DNA from 2 places in the Rhodoferax sp. PAMC 29310 genome. Region 1 is predicted to be linked to the other one. Evidence: riboswitches for the same ligand, from Rfam matches in the RefSeq annotation. Region 1 holds a riboswitch; the other holds the start of a gene.
What was found. A riboswitch is a leader RNA that binds a small molecule or an ion and turns the genes downstream of it on or off. The one in region 1 is predicted to bind S-adenosylhomocysteine.

Region 1 (3,419 bases):
CAGCGTGAAGCGCATGGCACGCACTTGCGACATGATCTGGATGTCCAGACCCGTGGTGTCGTGCTCTTTGAGGTAGACATCAACCTTCTTGATCAGCTCTGCCTCGTGTGGGCGGTACGGGTCCAGCCAGAACACGGCGGGCATGCCGGAATTGCGGGCACGGTTGACGGCCAGTTTGACCCAGTCGCGAATCGGTGCGTCTTTGACCTGGCACATGCGCCAGATGTCGCCCATCTCCACGTTCTGCGACAGCAGCACTTCACCGGTGGCGAGGTCCACAATGTTGGCGACGCCGCCTTCAGCGACTTCAAAGGTCTTGTCGTGCGAGCCGTATTCTTCGGCCTGCTGGGCCATCAAGCCCACGTTGGGCACGGTGCCCATGGTCTTGGGGTCGAAGTTGCCGTGCCATTTGCAGAAGTTGATCATCTCCTGGTAAATGCGCGCAAAGGTGGACTCGGGCATCACGGCCTTCACGTCTTTCAGGCGGCCGTCGGCACCCCACATCTTGCCGCCATTGCGAATCATGGCGGGCATGGAGGCGTCCACAATGATGTCGTTGGGCGAATGGAAGTTGGTAATGCCCTTGGCCGAATCGACCATGGCCAACTCAGGACGGTTGGCGTGACACGCGTGCAAATCGGCCTGAATTTCTTCGCGGGTGGATTGCGGCAGCGTGGCGATCTTGTCGTACAGGTTGGCCATGCCGTTGTTGACGTTCACACCGATCTGGTCAAACAAGGCGCCGTGCTTGGCAAAGGCATCCTTGTAGAAAATCTTCACGCAGTGACCAAACACGATGGGGTGCGACACCTTCATCATGGTGGCCTTGACGTGCAACGAGAACATCACGCCGGTCTTGTAGGCGTCGTCAATTTCTTTCTCGTAAAAGACGACCAGCTCCTTCTTGCTCATGAACATGTTGTCAATGATCTCGCCGGCCAACAGCGACACCTTGGGCTTGAGCACCAGGGTCTTGCCGCTGGTGGTGATCAGTTCCATCTTGACATCACGGGCCTTGTCCAGCGTCATGGACTTTTCGCCATGGTAGAAGTCGCCATGGTGCATGTGCGAAACGTGTGACCGGGAGGCCTGGCTCCACGGCGCCATCGAATGCGGGTTCTTGCGCGCGTATTCCTTGACGGCCTTGGGCGCGCGGCGATCCGAATTGCCTTCGCGCAACACCGGGTTCACGGCACTGCCAATGCAATTTGCATAGCGCGCACGAACCGCCTTGTCGTCGTCTGTTTTCGGGTCTTCGGGGAAGTCGGGAATCGCATAGCCCTTGCCCTGCAACTCGCGGATGCAGGCAATCAACTGGCCCACGGAGGCACTGATGTTGGGTAGCTTGATGATGTTGGTCTCGGGCAGCAAGGTTTTTTTGCCCAACTCGGCCAGTGTTTTGGGTACTTTCTGCGCGTCCGACAAGGACTCCGGGAACTCAGCCAGCACGCGGGCGGCAACGGAAATGTCGCTTTCTTCGATGTCGATGCCTGCGGGCGCGGCAAAGGTCCTAATGACGGGCAGAAAAGAATAAGTCGCCAGCAATGGCGCCTCATCCGTGAGTGTGTAGATGATTTTCGATGCGCTCATGGTCGTCGTCCTCTTCGGAATGTGAGTAAATTTATCGTGCCACTATATGGGATAGTCTTTTCACCAAGCGAAAAGGCTATCTCTCAGCATAAAAGTTATTTCTTACGGGGCGCTTGGATCAAGCAAAAACCAGGTGGTTTTTCCAAACTGAGATCGCCCCAACGCAGAGATTGAAGCAATCCCCTTAAAATAGAGGCCTTCCAAGGAGCGTTGCAGCAGGTCGCCCGACCTGTCAGGCTTGGAGATTCCCAACGACGCTCACCTGAAATTTGTCATCCACAGGTGAGCCGCATGTCTGAAATTCTCGTCCCCCCCATGAAACTGTCCGGCCTGGAGCCGGTCAACATTGGTGAAGATTCGCTGTTTGTGAACATTGGTGAACGCACCAACGTCACCGGCTCCAAAGCCTTTGCCCGCATGATTCTGAATGGCGAGTACGAGCAGGCCTTGAGCGTGGCACGCCAGCAGGTCGAAAACGGCGCGCAGATCATCGACATCAACATGGACGAGGCCATGCTGGACAGCCAGGCCGCCATGGTGCGCTTCCTGAACCTGATTGCCTCCGAGCCCGACATTTGCCGCGTGCCGATCATGATTGACTCCTCCAAGTGGAGCATCATCGAAGCGGGCCTGCGCTGCGTGCAGGGCAAGGCGGTGGTAAATTCCATCAGCATGAAAGAGGGCGTGGACGCGTTCAAGCACCAAGCCAAGCTGTTGCGCCGCTATGGCGCCGCCGCCGTGGTGATGGCATTTGACGAGCAGGGTCAGGCCGACACCTACGAGCGCAAGATTCAGATTTGCGAGCGGGCCTACCGCATTTTGGTGGACGAGGTCGATTTTCCGCCGGAAGACATCATTTTTGATCCCAACATCTTCGCCATTGCTACCGGCATTGAAGAACACAACAACTACGCGGTGGACTTCATCAACGCCACCCGCTGGATCAAGCAGAACCTGCCTGGCGCCAAGGTGTCGGGTGGCGTGTCCAACGTGTCCTTCAGCTTTCGGGGCAACGACCCGGTTCGCGAAGCCATTCACACCGTGTTTCTGTACCACGCGATTCAGGCGGGCATGGACATGGGCATCGTCAATGCCGGCATGGTGGGCGTCTATGACGACCTGGAACCCGAGTTGCGCGAGCGCGTGGAAGACGTGGTTCTCAACCGCCGCGACGATGCGGGCGAGCGGCTGGTCGAGATTGCCGACACCGCCAAAGGCGCGGCCAAGGACGAGACCAAGAAACTGGAATGGCGCGGCACGGCTGACAAACCGGCCACGGTAGAGGCGCGTCTAAGCCACGCCATGGTGCATGGCGTGACCGACTTCATCGTGGTGGACACCGAAGAGGCTTACCAAAATGTGCTCGCCAAAGGCGGACGGCCGCTGCATGTGATTGAAGGCCCATTGATGGCCGGCATGAACATCGTCGGCGACCTGTTTGGTCAAGGCAAGATGTTTTTGCCCCAGGTGGTGAAAAGCGCCCGCGTCATGAAGCAGGCCGTCGCCCACCTGATTCCCTATATTGAAGAAGAAAAGCGCCTGGACGAGGCCGCCGGGCGCGATGTGCGTACCAAAGGCAAGATCGTGATTGCCACCGTCAAAGGCGATGTGCACGACATTGGCAAAAACATCGTGACCGTGGTGCTCCAGTGCAATAACTTTGACGTGGTCAATATGGGTGTGATGGTGCCCTGCCACGAAATTCTGGCCCGCGCCAAGGTCGAGGGGGCAGACATTGTGGGCCTGTCCGGCCTGATCACGCCCAGCCTTGAAGAGATGCAGTACGTGGCCGGCGAGATGCAAAAGGACGATTACTTCCGCATCAAGAA
Region 2 (3,419 bases), 1.3 Mb from region 1:
AGATTCACCAAGCGGCCTTTGGCCAGCAAGATGATGCGCTTGGACGGCTTGGCGTTTTTGCCTTTGGTCGCCGGGAAAATCACATGATCCACCTGGGGCTTGATCTCGTCCCACTTGCACTTGTCCAGCGAAGTGACGTCAATCTCGTTGTCAAAGTGACCGATGTTGCAGACAATTGCCTGGTCTTTCATGGCGTCCATGTGCTTGTAGGTGATGACGTTCTTGTTGCCCGTGCAGGTGACAAAAATATCGCACTTGTCGGCGGCGTATTCCATGGTGACCACTTTGTAGCCTTCCATGGCGGCTTGCAGGGCGTTGATGGGATCGATCTCAGTCACCCAGACCTGCGCGCTCAGGGCGCGAAGGGCTTGAGCGGAGCCTTTGCCCACGTCGCCGTAGCCGGCGACCAGCGCCACCTTGCCAGCGATCATGACATCGGTGGCGCGCTTGATCGCATCTACCAACGATTCGCGGCAACCGTACAGGTTGTCGAACTTGCTCTTGGTGACCGAATCATTGACATTGATCGCGCGCAACACCAGCTCACCCTTGGCCGACATCTCGTTCAAACGCAATACGCCTGTGGTGGTTTCTTCCGTGACGCCGATGATGTTTTTCAGGCGGCGGCTGTACCAGGTCGGGTCCAGCTTCAATTTGGCTTTGATTGCGTTGAACAGGCAAATTTCCTCTTCGCTACCAGGCTTGTCCAGCAGCGACAAGTCGGTCTCGGCCTTGGCGCCCAGGTGCATCAGCAAAGTTGCGTCGCCGCCGTCGTCCAGAATCATGTTCGGGCCTTCGGCCTTGGTGCCCTTTTTACCGGTGAACTCAAAAATGCGATGGGTGTAATCCCAGTAGTCATCCAGCGACTCGCCTTTGTAGGCAAACACGGGGGTGCCGGCCTCAACCAAGGCGGCTGCCGCGTGGTCTTGGGTGGAGTAGATATTGCAAGATGCCCAACGCACTTCAGCACCCAGGGCCTGCAGGGTTTCAACCAGCACGCCAGTCTGAATGGTCATATGCAGTGACCCCGTGATGCGAGCGCCCTTCAAGGGCTGCTCTTTTGCGAACTCTTCGCGAATCGCCATCAGACCGGGCATTTCGGTCTGGGCAATGTTCAGTTCCTTGCGTCCCCAGGCAGCGAGGCCGATGTCGGCGATGATGTAATCGGTATTCTTGACGGACGGTGATGTTTTAGCCACGGTTGACTCCAAATTGAGTTTTGTACAACCACTGGCTCTTGAGCCCAACTTCCAGGGGGATGAACTCACCCAAAAGACCAGTGGGTGAGCGCCGTTGATACATCCCTAGCTGGTTGCCTGGGTGTGCTCCGAGCCTCATTCACGCTAGGTGAACTGCAACGCTCCTCGGATACGGCTGCCATTATAGGCTGGTCAGGCGTTTCTGGGCACGGGTCAAGCCGGCGTACCCGCACCTCGCCCCTGGTTGAGTCCAAATTTCAGTGGCCTCCCTCAAAACATGCACGCGTTGGCTGCGACCCCACCGTCAAAGTCGCTCGACTGGCGCCCTCCGGTAAAATCTGTCAACCCGGGCGCTCGCCCGCATGCGTGACACCGCTGGCGTGTTCGCGCTCTGCACTCTTCTGGAATTCCTGTGTCCTATACCGCCGAAACTCGCCGCCGCCGCACTTTTGCGATCATTTCTCACCCCGACGCGGGTAAGACCACGCTGACTGAAAAATTATTGCTGTTTTCAGGTGCGATCCAGATCGCCGGCTCCGTCAAAGCTCGCAAAGCCACCCGCCACGCCACCAGCGACTGGATGGAAATTGAGAAGCAGCGTGGCATTTCCGTGGCCAGCTCGGTCATGCAGATGGTTTACCGCGAGCATGTGATCAACCTGCTAGACACGCCCGGCCACAAAGACTTCTCCGAAGATACCTACCGCGTGCTCACCGCCGTGGATTCGGCCCTGATGGTGATTGACGCCGCCAACGGCGTGGAGGCGCAAACCCGCCGCCTGATTGAGGTCTGCCGCCAGCGCGACACACCCATCATCACGTTTGTGAATAAGATGGACCGCGAGGTGCGCGAGCCGCTGGACATCATGGACGAGATCGAGCGCGAACTGGGCATGCCTTGCGTGCCGATGACCTGGCCCGTAGGCCAAGGCAAAACCTTTGGCGGCATCATCAACTTGCGCACCAACGCGATGACGGTGTTCGAGCCGGGTAGCGACCGGGGCCCGAAAGACTTCACAACCATCCCCTTGACCGAGCATGCGACTTTGCTCAAGCGCTTTGGCAGCGAGTACGAGTCGGCGCTGGAGAGCATGGAGCTGGCCACCGGTGCGTCACCAACCTGGGACCACGACGCCTTCCTGGCCGGCAAACAGACCCCTGTGTTTTTTGGCTCCGGTGTGAACAACTTCGGTGTGATGGAAGTGCTGGACGCGCTGGTGGACCTGTCGCCCTCGCCGCGCTCTCGCACCAGCTCGGCACTGGTCAACCGCCAGCCGGTGATCAAGGAAATCCAGCCCGACGACACAGCGTTTTCTGGCGTGGTGTTCAAGGTGCAGGCCAATATGGACGCCAACCACCGCGACCGCATTGCCTTTGTGCGCATGGCCTCGGGCAAGTACACGCCGGGCATGAAGCTCAAAGTGATGCGTACCAGCAAAGAACTGCGCCCCACCAGCGTGGTGACCTTCATGAGCCAGCGCCGTGAAGCGGTGGAAGAGGCTTACGCAGGCGACATCGTGGGCTTTACCACCCACGGCGGCGTGCAATTGGGCGACACCATCACCGACGGCAGCGTGAACCTACAGTTCACCGGCCTGCCCTTCTTTGCCCCCGAGCTGTTCATGACCGTGGTGCTGCGCAACCCCTTGCGCACCAAGCAGTTGCAGCAGGGCTTGGCCCAGTTGGGCGAAGAAGGCGCGATTCAGGTGTTCCGCCCGGAAGTCGGCGGCAACATGTTGCTGGGTGCCGTGGGTCAGTTGCAGTTTGAAGTGGTGCAGCACCGCCTCAAGGGCGAGTACGACGCCGACATTCGACTGGAAGGCTGCCAGTACACCGGCGCCCGCTGGATCACCGCCGACACCCCGGCCGAACTGAAAGCCTTTTGCGATGCTTACCCCATGCGCATGGCCCGCGACGCGGCCAACACATTGGCCTACCTGTGCACCTCACCCTATGACGTGCGCCTGGCCCAAGAGCGCTTCCCCAAAATCCACTTCCACCCGCTGCGCGAGCATGCTGGATTGGCCTTGCAGGCGGCAGGCTAAGTCACATGCGTCCGCTATCCGACTGGTCACCCGCAGACTGGGGCCAGATCACAGGTGTGTTCACCGACATTGACGACACGCTCACCACTGACGGTGCGATCACGCCCGACGCGCTGAAGGCGCTGGCCGCTTTGAAGGCGGCCGGTTTGCATGTGATTCCCATCACAGGTCGCCCG

Region 2: linked by a shared signal. The riboswitch ahead of ahcY (adenosylhomocysteinase) and the one ahead of metH (methionine synthase) in region 1 are both predicted to bind S-adenosylhomocysteine.

The regions. Positions count from the first base shown of each region.
Region 1 covers NZ_CP072852.1:2,767,532-2,770,950, forward strand. Annotated here, with positions in the region: gene J8G15_RS12815 (NADP-dependent isocitrate dehydrogenase) at 1-1,590, opposite strand, end outside; S-adenosyl-L-homocysteine riboswitch at 1,787-1,857, shown strand; gene metH (methionine synthase) at 1,882-3,419, shown strand, end outside.
Region 2 covers NZ_CP072852.1:4,035,509-4,038,927, reverse strand. Annotated here, with positions in the region: gene ahcY (adenosylhomocysteinase) at 1-1,199, opposite strand, end outside; S-adenosyl-L-homocysteine riboswitch at 1,279-1,372, opposite strand; gene J8G15_RS18735 (peptide chain release factor 3) at 1,612-3,243, shown strand; gene J8G15_RS18730 (HAD hydrolase family protein) at 3,249-3,419, shown strand, end outside.